2 regions of the Kocuria sabuli genome follow, and region 2 is predicted to be linked to the other one. Evidence: riboswitches for the same ligand, from Rfam matches in the RefSeq annotation. Region 2 holds a riboswitch; the other holds the start of a gene.

What was found. A riboswitch is a leader RNA that binds a small molecule or an ion and turns the genes downstream of it on or off. The one in region 2 is predicted to bind S-adenosylmethionine.
Region 1: linked by a shared signal. The riboswitch ahead of RE027_RS15735 (cobalamin-independent methionine synthase II family protein) and the one ahead of RE027_RS02630 (MetQ/NlpA family ABC transporter substrate-binding protein) in region 2 are both predicted to bind S-adenosylmethionine.

The regions. Positions count from the first base shown of each region.
Region 1 covers NZ_JAVHZE010000021.1:28,033-35,304, reverse strand. The annotation lists gene RE027_RS15745 (IclR family transcriptional regulator) at 35-814, shown strand; gene RE027_RS15740 (3-hydroxybutyrate dehydrogenase) at 846-1,601, opposite strand; SAM riboswitch class I at 1,774-1,877, shown strand; gene RE027_RS15735 (cobalamin-independent methionine synthase II family protein) at 1,890-3,107, shown strand; gene RE027_RS15730 (cobalamin-independent methionine synthase II family protein) at 3,158-4,375, shown strand; gene RE027_RS15725 (MFS transporter) at 4,642-6,033, shown strand; gene RE027_RS15720 (thiamine pyrophosphate-binding protein) at 6,175-7,272, shown strand, end outside.
Region 2 covers NZ_JAVHZE010000002.1:77,761-85,032, forward strand. The annotation lists gene RE027_RS02615 (M50 family metallopeptidase) at 1-1,310, opposite strand, end outside; gene RE027_RS02620 (methionine ABC transporter permease) at 1,494-2,153, opposite strand; gene RE027_RS02625 (methionine ABC transporter ATP-binding protein) at 2,150-3,226, opposite strand; gene RE027_RS02630 (MetQ/NlpA family ABC transporter substrate-binding protein) at 3,223-4,098, opposite strand; SAM riboswitch class IV at 4,199-4,315, opposite strand; gene dxr (1-deoxy-D-xylulose-5-phosphate reductoisomerase) at 4,361-5,629, opposite strand; gene RE027_RS02640 (GlsB/YeaQ/YmgE family stress response membrane protein) at 5,772-6,044, opposite strand; gene RE027_RS02645 (monocarboxylic acid transporter) at 6,264-7,272, opposite strand, start outside.

The DNA.
Region 1 (7,272 bases), on a different contig from region 2:
CACGGGGCGCCCGGATGTCCATATAGTGGAGTCCATGACGGAGGAGGGCGGGGCGGGTGCGGGCACCCAGGTGGTCCACCGCGTGGCGCAGCTCCTGCGCGCCGTCGCGGGCCGGGAGCAGGGCGGCACCGTGGCGGAGCTCGCGGCGGCGACCGGTCTGACGCGCCCCACCGTGCACCGGCTGCTGACGGGCCTGGCCGACGAGGGGCTCGTGGACCGCCCCGCCGGCAGCGGTGCGTGGCAGCTCGGCCCGGAGCTCTACGTGCTGGGCGCGGTCGCGGCCCACCGCCACCCGATCCGGGAGCTGGCCGGGCCGTCGCTGCGCCGGCTCGCCGAGGCCACCGGCGAGAGCGCGTTCCTCTCGGCCCGCCGCGGGCCGGAGACGGTCTGCCTGGCCCGGGTGGAGGGCGCGTTCCCGATCCGCTCCCACGTCCTGTACGAGGGACTGCGGCTCCCGCTCGGGGTGGCCTCGGCGGGCCTGGCGGTCCTGGCCCACCTGCCGGACGCCGAGGTGGAGCGGATCCTGGCCGCCACGGCCGGTGCCCGCGCGGAGTGGGGTCCGTTGCACACCGCCGAGCGGATCCGGGGACTGCTCGCGGACGTGCGCCGGGAGGGCTTCGCCGTGAATCCCGGACTGATCGTGGAGGGCAGCTGGGGGATGGCCGCGGCGGTCTTCGACGCGACCGGCGCCCCCGTCTACGCGCTGAGCCTCACGGGGATCGAGCCACGCTTCGCCGGCGAGCGCCGCCAGCCCCTGGGCCGGGCCCTGCTCGCGGAGGCCCACCGGCTCTCCCGGGAGCTGGGCCACCGCTGAACAGGAGCGGCTGAGCAGGAGCGGCGGGCGCTCAGCGCGCGCTCCAGCCGCCGTCCATCGTGTAGGACGCGCCGGTGACCATGGAGGCGTGCGGACCGGCCAGCCACGCGACGAGACTGCCGACGTCCTCGGGCTCCACGAGCTTCTTCACCGGCGTCTCGCCGAGCATGATCCGCTCCACGACCTCAGACTCGGGGATCCCGTGCACCTTCGCCTGGTCCGCGACCTGCTTCTCGACCAGCGGGGTGCGCACGTAGCCGGGGTTGACGCAGTTGCTGGTCACCCCGTGCGCGGCGCCCTCCAGGGCCACGGTCTTGGACAGGCCCTCGAGGCCGTGCTTGGCCGCGACGTAGGCGCTCTTGTAAGGGGACGCGCGCAGCCCGTGCACGGAGGAGATGTTCACGACCCGCCCCCAGCCCTGCCCGTACATGTGCGGCAGGGCCGCGCGCACCAGCAGGAAGGGGCTCTCGAGCATGAGCACGAGGATCCGGTGGAAGTCCGCCGGGTCGAACTCCTCGATCGGGGAGACCTTCTGGATGCCGGCGTTGTTGACGAGCACGTCCACCTCGAGGCTCAGCCCGGCCAGCGCCGCGGTGTCCAGCAGGTCGACGGCCCACGCCCGCCCGCCGAGCTCGTCCGCGACCCGCTGCGCACCGGCCTCGTCGACGTCGGCCACCACCACGTGGGCCCCGGCGCCGGCCAGGGCGCGGGCCGCGGCCAGCCCGATGCCGCTCGCTCCCCCGGTCACCAGCGCGGTGCGTCCCTCGAGCCCGTTGTCCTGGAACATGGAGATCCTTCCGTCCGTCCGCCGTGCCCGCAGGGTCCGGGGCACCGGTCACCGTCACGGTATGTGATCCAGCGCACGACGGCGAGCAGCACCCGGCGCGTCACACGGCGTCATGCCCGTCACGCGGGTGTCGAATGGCGCAACATCCGGGCCGTGCGGTTGGATGGGGTCGTCACCATCCAGAGCGGCCGAGAGATCTGGCTCGACGACGCCGCAGCAACCCGGGCGGACGGACCCCGTCCTCGCCCCCGGTGCTACCGCCAGGACCGATGGAAAGGACAGCACTTCATGCTGCACAGCGCCGAGCGCATCCTCACGACCCACGCCGGGTCCCTCCCCCGCACCCCCGGGCTGCTCGCGGCCAACGAGGCCCGCATCTCGGGCGCGGCGAGTCACCAGGAGTTCGAAGCCCTGCTGCAGGAGGCCGTGGTCGACGTGGTGCGCCGCCAGCGCGAGGCGGGCATCGACGTCGTCAACGACGGCGAGTACGGCCACGCCATGACCCACTCCGTGGACTACGGGGCGTGGTGGACGTACTCCTTCGACCGCACGGGCGGGCTGGCGATCGTCGACGACAACGAGGCCGACGTCCCCAAGCGCTCCACCCCGGGCAACGTGGTGCTCACGAGCTTCCTGGACCGGCGGGACTTCGCCACGTTCCACGACGCGTACACGGACCCCTCCTCCGGCATCCACCTGGCCGACCCGGACCTGCCGCCGCCCGTCTTCCCGGCGGCGACCGGCCCGCTCTCCTACACCGGCCAGGCCGCGGTGGCCTCCGACGTCGCGGGCCTCACCGCCGCGCTGGGGGAGACCGGTGCGGCCGAGGGCTTCGTCGCCGCCCTCTCCCCCGGCTCCGCCGCCCGCATCGGCAACCACCACTACGGGAGCGAGGAGGAGTTCCTCTACGCCTGGGCGGACGTGCTGCGCGAGGAGTACACCGCGATCCTCGACGCCGGCCTGGTGCTGCAGATCGACGACCCCTCCATCGCCGAGTCCTGGGACCAGATCAACCCGGAGCCGGCCGTGGAGGACTACCGGCGCTTCGTCCAGGTCCGGGTGGAGGCCCTCAACCACGCCCTGCGCGGCCTGCCCCAGGACCGGATCCGCTTCCACCTGTGCTGGGGCTCCTGGCACGGCCCGCACACCACGGACCTCGAGTTCAGGCACCTGGTGGACCTGCTGCTGTCGATCGACGCGGGCGCCTACTCCTTCGAGGGCGCCAACGCCCGGCACGAGCACGAGTGGAAGGTCTGGGAGGACCACGCCCTGCCCGAGGGCAAGCTGATCCTGCCCGGCGTGGTCTCGCACGCCACCAACGTCGTGGAGCACCCCGAGCTCGTCGCCGACCGGATCGAGCGCTATGCGAAGCTCGTGGGCCGCGAGAACGTCATCGCCTCGACCGACTGCGGCCTGGGCGGGCGCGTGCACCCCCAGATCGCGTGGGCGAAGCTCGAGACGCTCGCCCACGGCGCCGAGATCGCCTCGCGCCGGCTCTGGGCCTGAGCGCCCCGACCGCACCCACCCCCGTCGCCCACCCCCCGAGGAGCACCTCCATGACCCTGCAGAACACCGACCGCGTGCAGACCACCCACGTGGGGTCCCTGCCCCGGACCCCGCGCCTCCTGGAGGCCAACCGGCAGCACACCGACGGCGCGATCACGTTCGAGCAGCTCACGGACGAGCTCGCCACGGGCGTCGAGGACGTCGTGCGGCGGCAGCGGGAGACCGGCGTGGACGTGGTCAACGACGGCGAGTACGGGCACACCATGTCCAGCGCCGTCGACTACGGGGCCTGGTGGAACTACTCCTTCTCCCGCCTCGGCGGGCTCACCCCCTCCGACGAGGACCGGTGGGCGTCCACGGAGAGGAAGCGGTCCTCCCCCGGCAACATCGTGCTCACGAGCTTCCCGGACCGCCGGGACCGCGAACGCTTCCGGGAGGCGTACGAGGACCCGTCGTCGGGCATCCTCACCGGGCGGTCCGCCACCACGCAGCCGAAGATCACCGGGCCACTGACCTACACGGGCCAGGAGGCGGTGGCCTCCGACGTCCGCAACCTCAAGGCCGCCATGGCGGCCACGGGCGCGGAGACGGGCTTCGTCGCGGCCCTGTCCCCCGGCTCCTGCGCTCGCGTGACCAACGAGTACTACCGGACCGACGAGGAGCTCCTCCACGCGTGCGCCGACGCGATGCGCGAGGAGTACCTGGCGATCACCGACGCCGGGCTGATCGTGCAGATCGACGACCCCTCCATCGCGGAGTCCTGGGACCAGGTCAACCCGGAGCCCACGGTGGAGGACTACCTGGCCTTCACCCGGCTGCGCGTCGAGGCGCTCAACCACGCGCTGCGCGGGATCCCCGAGGAGCAGGTGCGCTTCCACCTCTGCTGGGGCTCCTGGCACGGCCCGCACACCACGGACCTCGAGCTGCAGCACATCGTGGACCTCATGCTGACCATCAACGCCGGCGGCTACACCTTCGAGGGCGCCTCCGCCCGCCACGCCCACGAGTGGAAGGTCTGGAAGGACCACCCGCTGCCCGAGGGCCGCGTGATCATCCCCGGCGTGGTCTCGCACTCGACCAACGTCGTGGAGCACCCCGAGCTCGTTGCCGACCGGATCGAGCAGTTCGCCTCCGTGGTCGGCCGGGAGAACGTCGTCGCCTCGACCGACTGCGGCCTGGGCGGGCGCCTGCACCCGCAGATCGCCTGGGCCAAGCTGGAGTCCCTCACGACCGGCGCGCGCCTGGCCTCGGAGCGGCTCTTCGGCTGAGCCCCCACGGTGCGCCCACCGGGCCCGGTCCCCTCGGGGGCCGGGCCCGGCCCGTTCCAGTGGTCGGCAGCACCGGCGCGCGGTCCTCCCGAGCCGGCCCGGTTGGCCCTCCGTCACAATCCCGGGACAGGCCTCGACCACCCTGCCCCGGGGAGTGACAGGGATCACTTCGATCCGTAGGATGCCAGTCAACTACCGAACGTTCGGTTATTGAGCGTTGGGTTCCGCCGAGGACGTCGCCGTCCCCGACCCACACTGGAGATTCCATGGCGCACAACACCGCCGTCCCGTCCGGGCGGCACGAGATGTCCCGGGAGGAGCGCAAGGTCCTGGCCGGCACGCTCGTGGGCACGACCATCGAGTGGTACGACTTCTTCATCTACGCCCAGGCCGCGGCCTTCGTGCTGGCGCCGCTCTTCTTCGAGCCGGTCGGTCTGACCCAGGTCGCCGCGTGGGCCTCCCTGGGCATCAGCTTCCTGTTCCGCCCGCTCGGCGCGGTGGTCGCCGGGCACCTGGGCGACAAGTACGGCCGCAAGATCGTGCTGGTGCTGACCCTGGTGGGCATGGGCGCGGCGACGATGCTGATCGGGCTGCTGCCCACCTACGCCGCGATCGGCATCTGGGCCCCGATCTTCCTGGTGCTCCTGCGCATCATGCAGGGCTTCTCCGCCGGCGGCGAGTGGGGCGGGGCCGCCCTGATGTCGGTGGAGCACGCCCCGCGCAACAAGCGCGGGCTCTTCGGCGCCTACCCCCAGATCGGCGTGCCGCTGGGCATGCTGCTGGCCACCAGCTTCATGTTCGCCCTCACCTCGACGATGTCCCCGGAGGACTTCCAGGCCTGGGGCTGGCGCATCCCGTTCCTCTCCTCGGTGCTGCTCATCGTGGTGGGCTACCTGATCCGCAAGACCGTGGACGAGTCCCCGGTGTTCAAGGAGATGCAGCTGCGCAAGAAGGAGTCCTCGGCCCCGCTGGGCCAGCTGTTCAAGCACAACTCCAAGGAGGTCACCCTCGCGGCGCTGATCTTCGCCGCCAACAACGCCGCCGGCTACCTGGTCATCGCCTTCTTCGCCTCCTACGGGGCCAACGAGCTGGGCATGGCCCGGTCCCAGACCCTGATCGCCTCGCTGATCGGCGGGGTGGGCTGGCTGGTGTTCACGATGTTCGGCGGCTGGATCTCGGACCGGATCGGGCGGGTGCGCACCTTCCAGATCGGCTACGGGATCATCATCCTGTGGGCCGTGCCGATGTGGTTCCTGCTCGACACCGCCTCGCTGCCGCTGTTCGCCCTGGCCATCGTGATCCTCACCATCGGCCTGGGCCCCTCCTACGGGCCGCAGTCGGCGCTCTACGCGGAGATGTTCCCGGCTCGGGTGCGCTACTCCGGGGTCTCGATCGGCTACGCCTTCGGCTCCATCATCGGCGGGGCCTTCGCCCCGATGATCGCCCAGCTGCTGCTCAACGAGACCGGGATGTCCTGGACCATCGGGGTCTACATCGCCGGCCTGGCCCTGGTGTCCTTCATCGCGGTGTCCATGGTCCCGAAGAGCATCCAGGAGATCGACCTGCACGTCCAGGACGTGCACCAGGACTACGTCGCCGAGCACCCCGGGGCCGCCGAGATCCTCAGGAGCGCGCAGGCCGCCGAGAAGCGCGACTGAGCACCCCGTCCCACCGACCGGAGCCGCCCGCCGGCACCCCCACGGGTGCCGGCGGGCGGCTCCGGCTGCGACGGCACCCTCCGAGCACACCCCGCTCCCCGCCGAGGAGCCCGCACCGGGGCCCCGCCGAAAGGACCCACCGTGACCACCGACCTCCTGCCGCCCGCCGTGCCCGCCACCGTCTCCACCGCGGTGGCCGACGTGCTGGCCGAGCGCACCGACCACCTGTTCGGGCTGATGGGCAACGGCAACGCCCACCTGATCAGCTCCCTCACCTCCCGCGGCTTCGGCTTCACCTCCGCCCGGCACGAGGCCGCCACCGTCGCCATGGCCGACGCCTACCACCGCGCCACCGGCCGGGTCGGGGCCGCCACCACCACCTACGGCGCCGGCTTCACCAACACCTGCACCGCCCTGGCCGAGGCCCGGCTGGCCCGGATCCCCCTGGTCCTGGTCGTCGGCGACGCCCCCACCACGGGGCGGCGGGCCTTCGACATCGACCAGACCGGTGCCGCCGCCGCCGTCGGGGTCAGCACCCTGGTCGCGACCCCGGACAACGCGGCCGCCATCACCCACCGGGCCTTCGACCTCGCGCGCCGGACCGTCCAGCCCGTGGTCCTGGCCATCCCCTACGACTTCGCCACCGCGCCGCTCACCGGCCGGTCCGAGCTGGACCCGCTGCCGGCCAAGCCCGCCCGCACCGCCACCGGCGAGGAGCTGGACCGCATTGCCGGCGTCCTGCGCACGGCCTCCCGGCCCCTGGTCCTGGCCGGGCGCGGGGTGTCGCTGGCAGATGCGGCCACCCCGCTCAAGGAGCTCGGCGACCGTCTCGGCGCGCTGTTCATGACCTCGGTGATGGCCGCCAACATCGTCGACAGCCCGTGGGACCTCGGCATCGCCGGCGGCTTCACCCGCGCCCACCGGCTGGAGCTGGCCCGGCAGGCGGACGTCGTGCTGGTGGCCGGGGCGTCCCTGAACAGCTTCCAGTCCCGCTACGGCACCCTCTTCGCCGAGGGCACCCGGGTGATCCGCATCGACAACGAACCCGAGTCGGCGGTGACCCACCCCGCCGTGACCGACTACGTGCGCGCGGACCTGGGCCCGTGCCTGGCCGCCCTCACCGGGCGGATCCCCGCCGCCGCCCCCGAGCGCACCTGGCGGGGATCCGCCCCCGAGGTCGCCACCGCCGGATTCCGGTCCCCCGACCCCGTGGAGGACCCGGCCGAGTTCGGCCCCGAC
Region 2 (7,272 bases):
ATGTCCGCGTAGATCAGCAGGACCGACATCCCGAGCATCAGCACGGCCACGGCGTAGGTGAGCGGGAGCAGGCGCGCGGGGTCGAACGGTCCCGGGTCGCCGCGGCCCAGCATCCGGGCGCTCCCCCGCCGCAGGCCCTCCCACAGGGCGCCGGCCACGTGCCCGCCGTCCAGCGGCAGCAGCGGCAGGAGGTTGAAGACGAACAGCGCGAGGTTCACGGAGCCGATGAGCCCCACCAGGGAGGCCGCCTTGTCCCGCAGCGCGATCTCCTCGTGCGCGGCGATCTCGCCGGAGATCCGGCCGACCCCGACCACGGAGATGGGTCCGTCCGGGTCCCGGGGCGCGTCCGAGAACGCGGCCTGCCCGACCTCGTACACCCGCTGCGGCAGGTGCAGGACCACGCCTGCCATCTGCTCGAGCCCGTCCAGCACGGCGCCGGGCACCGCGCCGAGCGGCTGCCGGACGGGAGCGAGCGTGGGGCTGATCCCGATGAAGCCGACCTCCTCGTAGCGGGGGGCGCCGTCCGGGCCGGTCACGGCGACGCCGCTGTCGTCGACCACCGGGCGGGAGGAGAGGATCGGGGTGAGCGTGGTGCGCACGGTGGCCCCGTCCCGCTCGACCACGACGGGGATCCGCTCCCCGGCCCGGTCGCGGACGCGCGCGGTGAGCTCGTCCCACGTGCCGACAGGGGCGCCGCCGACGGCGGTGACGACGTCCCCGGGGCGCAGCCCCGCGGCGTTGGCCGGGGCCGTCGGGTCCTCCGGGCGGCACTCCGTCTGCCCGGCGGTCCGCCGCTCGGCAGGCACGACGCACTCGGAGACCCACGCCACCGTCGTGGTCGGCGTCGCCGTCCCGAACCCGGTGAGCAGCACGGTGAGGCACAGGGTGCCCAGCAGCAGGTTCATGAGCGGACCGCCCAGCATGATGACGATCCGCTTCCAGACGGGCAGGCGGTAGAAGACGCGGTCCTCGTCCCCGGGCGCGAGCTGGCCGGCGGAGGCGCCGCGGGCCTCGGCGGCGAGCTGCTGGAACACGCCGGTGCTCGAGGCCCGGGCGGTGACGCCCGCGCGCGCGGGCGGGTACATCCCGACCATGGAGATGTAGCCGCCGAGCGGTACGGCCTTGAGCCCGTACTCGGTCTCCCCGCGCCGGCGGGAGAACACGGTGCGGCCGAAGCCGACCATGTACTGGGTGACCCGCACGCCGAAGAGCTTGGCCGGGACCAGGTGGCCGATCTCGTGGAGGGCGATGGACGCGACGATGGCCAGGGCGGCGAGCAGCACGCCCACGAGGAACAGGACCACGCCCATCCGGGAGCCTCCGGGGATCGTCGGGCGCCCCCGGCGGGCGCCGGGGACGGCAGGGGCCGTGCACGCACGGCGAGCACCAGTGTGCACCACGTTCCTGGGCGGTGCCGACGGGGCGGCCCCGCGGACGACGACGGCCGGTCGCCTCCGCGGGGAGGGACCGGCCGGCGCAGGCGCCCCGGGGCGTCAGCGGCGCAGGATGCGCCGCGCCATCCGGTTGCCCACCAGCTGGACCAGCTGGACGAGGACGACGATCACGGCGACCGCGGCCCACGTGACCTCGTCGTTGAACCGCTGGTAGCCCAGCCGCAGGGCGAAGTCGCCCAGGCCGCCGGCACCGATGGCCCCGGCCATCGCGGACATGTCCGTGATGCCGATGACGAGGAACGTGTAGCCGAGCACCAGCGGGCCGAGGGCCTCGGGCAGGATGACCGTGGTGATGATCCTCCCCCGGGAGACGCCCATGGACCGGGCCGCCTCCACGACGCCGGGGTCCACCGACATCAGGTTCTGCTCGACGATGCGCGCCACCGCGAACATCGCGCCGATGGTCATGGCGAAGATCGCGGCGTTGGGGCCCAGGCGGGTCCCGACGACGTCCTCGGTGACCGGGCCGAGCGCGGCGAGCAGGATGATGAACGGGATCGGCCGCACGAAGTTCACGACCAGGTTGATCGCCTCGTGCACCGCGCGGTTCTCCAGGATGTTGCCCCGGCGCGTCACGTAGAGGCCCACGCCGACGAGCAGCCCGAGCAGTCCGGCGAGCAGGAGGGTGACGGCCACCATGTAGAGGGTCTCCCCGAGCGCGGAGAGCAGCTCGGGACCCAGGACGGTCCAGTCGTTCATGCCGCCACCTCCCGCAGGGTCGTGATCCGGGAGAGGTCGTCGACCACGTCCTGCACGGCCGTGTCCTCGCCGGTCAGCTCGAAGGTCAGGGACCCGAAGGACTCCTCCTGGAGCACGCTGATCCCGCCGTAGGCGATGGTGAAGCGCACGCCGCGGGCGGCGCCGTCGGAGAGCACCCCGCCGATGTCCACGCCGTCGCCGACGTCCACGATCACCAGCCGCCCGCGGTGGGCCCGGCGCAGCCGCTCGACCTCGCGCTCGTCCGGCACCGAGTGCAGCACGGAGGAGACGAAGCGTCGCGCGGTCCCGGTCCGGGGCCGGGCGAAGATGTCGACGGTGGAGCCGTGCTCCACGACCTTGCCGTCCTGCATCACGGCGACGTGGTCGGCGATGGCGCGCACGACGTCCATCTCGTGCGTGATGAGCACGATGGTGATGCCGAGCTCGCGGTTGACCCGCTGGAGCACCTGCAGCACCTCCTGGGTGGTGTCGGGGTCGAGCGCGCTGGTGGACTCGTCGGCGAGGAGCAGCTTCGGGCTGGTGGCGAGCGCCCGGGCGATGCCCACGCGCTGCTTCTGACCGCCCGAGAGCTGCTCGGGGTAGTTGCCCGCCCGCTCGGACAGGCCCACGAACTCCAGCAGCTCCGCGACCCGCGCGCGGCGCTTGTCCTTGGGCCAGCCGGCCCGCTTGAGCGGGTACTCGACGTTGCCGGCCACGGTGCGGGACGTGAACAGGTTGAACTGCTGGAAGATCATCCCGATCTCCTGCCGGACGGGTGCGAGCTCGGTCTCCTTCCGGCCCGCGACCTCGAAACCGTTGACCGTGAGGGAACCCGAGGTGATCGGCTCGAGTCCGTTGATCAGGCGCACGAGCGTCGACTTCCCGGCACCGGAGTAGCCGATCACGCCGAAGATCTCCCCCCGCCGGATCTCGAGCGAGACGCCGTCCACCGCGACCACTTCGCGCCGGGCCTTCGCCGGGCCCGTGACGAAGGTCTTGGTGACGTCCTCGAAGCGGACGATGACGTCGCCGTCGGGGTGGCGGATCCGGTCCGGGTCGGCCGGAGCCGTCACTTCTCGAGGTCCTCGGCGTACCGGTCGACGACCTCGATCAGCTCGTCCTGCGCGACGTCCATGGACACGGCGGTGTCCTTCGTCTCCGCCTGCTCGGCCGCCAGCACCGCGTCCGTGTGGAAGAGGTCGGCGACCTGGTGGAGGGTCTCGTCGTCCTTGTTGCCTCCGGTGGCGGCGAAGAAGTTGACGTAGGGCAGGGCGTTCTCGTTGTCCTCGCCGTCGGAGTACAGGGCCGAGTTCGGGTCGATGTCGGCCCGGGTGAGGAACGTGTTGTTGACCACGGCGCCGGCGGTCGAGCTCATCGACAGCACGGTCTGCTCGGCCGAGACGGGCGTGACCCGGACCTTGGAGGCCTCGGTGTCGATGTCCAGCTCGGACGGGGCCGTGGTGTCGGAGGTGAACTCGACGAGCCCGGCGGACTGCAGCAGCAGGAGCGCGCGGGCGAGGTTGATCGCGTCGTTGGGCACCGCGATCTCGTCGCCCTCCTGGATCTGGTCCAGGGACTCGTAGCGCTCCGAGTAGAGGCCCAGCGGGTAGATGGAGGTGGACCCGATCGGGACGATGTCCTCGCCCGAGTTGTTCCGGTAGTCGGCCAGGAACGCCCCGTGCTGGAACCAGTTCATGTCCAGGTCGCCGCTGGTGAGCGCGGCGTTGGGCTGGTTGTAGTCGGTGAACTCCACGAGCTCGACCTCGACGCCGGCCTTCTCCGCCTCCTCCAGGAAGGCCTCGTGCACCTGGGTCCGGCCGTCGGTGCCGATCTTGATGACGCCGTCGTCGTAGGGCGCGGCCGCCTGGTCGGAACCGCCGCAGGCGGTGAGGGTGAGGCCGAGGGTGGTGGCGAGGGCGAGGTGGGTGAGGCGCTGCGATCGCATGTCATGCCTTTCCGTGGATCCAGGATGTCGGAGGTCTCCGCCGGACCCGACGGGTCCGGCGGCCACGGTCGAGGGCGCGCCGGAGGGCGCGTCCACGGTCGAACCGTACTTGCCGCCGGCCGTCGATGGCCGGTGCCGGATGGTTCACCTGGGGCACCCCACTACGGGAGAGGGTTGCCGCCCAGCAAGCCAGGGCTTCGCGCTGGGACTCGTCATCCGCCCGACAGACTAGCACGTGCGGCGGGGGCCCGGACCGGCCCCGTCAGCGGCCGAGGAGCTCCTGGGCGCGGCGCCGGGCCCAGCGCTCGGCCTCCAGGACGGCGTCGAGGTCCAGGTGGCCGCGGTCCTCGTGCTCGCCCAGCACCTTCTCGACCGTGTCCACGATCACGGGGAACCGGATCCGGCCGTCGTGGAAGGCGTGCACCGCCTCCTCGTTGGCGGCGTTGAACACCGCCGGGTGGGTGCCTCCGCGCTCCCCCGCGGCCTTGATGAGGTCCACGGCCGGGAACGCCTCGCTGTCCAGCGGCTCGAAGGTCCACTCGGCCGCGCGGGTCCAGTCGCACGCGGGCGCCGCACCGGGTACGCGGTGCGGCCAGGCCAGGCCGAGTGCGATGGGCAGGCGCATGTCCGGCGGCGAGGCCTGGGCGAGGGTCGAGCCGTCCACGAACTGGACCATGGAGTGCACGACCGACTGGGGGTGGACCACCACGTCGATGCGCTCCAGCGGGACGTCGAAGAGCAGGTGGGCCTCGAGCACCTCCAGGGCCTTGTTCACCATCGTCGCCGAGTTGGTCGTGACCATGACGCCCATGTCCCAGGTGGGGTGCCGCAGCGCCTCCCGCGGGGTGACCGCCTCCAGCTCCGCCCGGGTACGGCCGCGGAACGGGCCGCCCGAGGCGGTCAGCACGAGCCGGTCCACCTCGGCGGTGCTGCCGCCGCGCAGTGCCTGTGCCAGGGCCGAGTGCTCGGAGTCCACCGGGATCAGGGCGTCCGGGCGCCCCGCGGCCGCCTCCTTGACCAGCGGGCCACCGGCAATCAGCGACTCCTTGTTCGCCAGCGCGAGCCGGTGCCCGGCCCGCAGGGCGGCCAGCGTGGGGGCGAGACCGATCGAACCGGTGATGCCGTTGAGCACGAGGTCCGCCTCCGGGTGCCCCGCGACCACCGCGGCGGCGTCGGGGCCGTGGAGGAGCTCGGGGCGGTAGTCGGCGGCGCCGGCGGACGAGGCGCACTCGGCGATCAGCCGGACCAGCTCCCGGACGTCGTCCCCGGTGCCGCTCGTCGCCACCAGGGCGGCGCGGGTCGCCACGGCCTGCTCCGCCAGCAGCGGCAGGTGGCCACGGCCGGCGGCGAGGGCCACCACGTCGAACGGCGTCGCGCCGTCGAGGGCGTTCGCGGCCCGCACGACGTCGAGCGCCTGGGTGCCGATCGAGCCCGTCGAGCCGAGGACGCTGATCCTGCGGGGACCGGCGGCGGCCAGTGCGCGCAGCTCGGGCGTCGGGCGGTTGCGGAGCACGGAGGAGGGGGACGTCATGGCCCCAGTATCCCCCAGCGGGCACCCCCGGTGCCGCGCACCGACGGGCCGGCGGGGGTGCGGTGCGCCCCGGGCCCGGGATGCGCCGAGGCCCCGCCCACCATGAACGGTGGACGGGGCCTCGGCGACCGACGGGGTCGGATCAGCGCGTGGTGCGGCCCTTGCGGCCGGTGACCGCGCCCCAGATGAAGAGCACGATGAGCGCTCCCACGACGGCGGTGATGATCGTGCCGATGTCGAACACGGAGTCGAGGCTGCCGATCCCGATCAGCGAGCCCAGGAAGCCTCCGAGGAGGGCTCCGACGATGCCGAGGACCATGGTGACGATGATGCCGCCGCCCTGGTTGCCCGGCATGATGAGCTTGGCGAGGGCGCCGGCGATGAGGCCGAGGACGATCCAGCTGATGATTCCCATGATGGCTCCTTATCCGTCCCGCGAGGGACTTTCATTGTACGCAACCGGTGAGTATCCAAGGAATATCCTGCGGTTGCTCCTGTCCCCACCCTATCCGACACTCAGCCGCCTGTCCGTTTCCTTTAGCGAATCACTTCGTGTCCCCGGACACGGGCCGGCCCGCCCGAAGCCGGAGCCTCGGGCGGGCCGGAGATCCTCCCAGGTGGGAGCGGGACGTCCTCAGTGGGCGACGGGCTTCTCCGCGCCGATGCCTGTGAGGGAGCGCACCTCCATCTCGGACTGCTTGACCGGGTCCTCGAGACGGCGTTCCGTCATGGAGCCGATGAAGCCGAGCAGGAAGGAGGCCGGGATCGAGACGATGCCCGGGTTCTGCAGCGGGAACCACGCGAAGTCCGCCGTCGGGATCATCGACGTCTCGGCACCGGACATGACCGGGGAGAAGATGATCAGGCCCACCGAGATGAACAGGCCGCCGTACATCGACCAGACCGCGCCCCGGGTGGTGAAGCGCCGCCAGTACAGGGAGTACAGGATGGTCGGCAGGTTCGCCGAGGCCGCGACCGCGAAGGCGAGCGCCACGAGGAACGCGACGTTCTGGCCCTGCGCGCCGATGCCGCCCGCGATGGACACGAGCCCGATGACCACCACGGTGGTCTTCGCGACCCGCAACTCCTTGCGGGGATCGGAGTCGCCCTTCTTGATGACGCTGGTGTAGATGTCGTGGGCGAAGGAGGCCGAGGCCGTGATGGCCAGGCCGGCCACGACCGCGAGGATCGTGGCGAACGCCACCGCCGCGATGATGCCCATCAGCAGCGATCCGCCCAGCTCGAAGGCCAGCAGCGGCGCCGCGGAGTTCACGCCGCCCGGCGCCGCCTGGATCCGCTCGGCGCCGATGAGGGCCGCCGCGCCGAAGCCCAGGATGAGGGTGAAGAGGTAGAACAGGCCGATCAGGCCGATCGCCCAGACCACCGAGGTGCGGGCCTCCTTGGCCGTGGGCACCGTGTAGAAGCGCATCAGCACGTGGGGCAGGCCCGCGGCGCCGAAGACGAGGGCCAGGCCCAGGGAGATGAAGTCCAGCTTGCTGGTCTCCGTGGCCCCGTACCGCAGGCCCGGCTCGAGGATGGCGGGGTTGCCGGACACGGCGACCGCGTCACCGAGCAGCGAGGAGAAGTTGAAACCGTAGAGCGCCAGGATCCAGACGGTCATGACCGCCACGCCGGAGACCAGG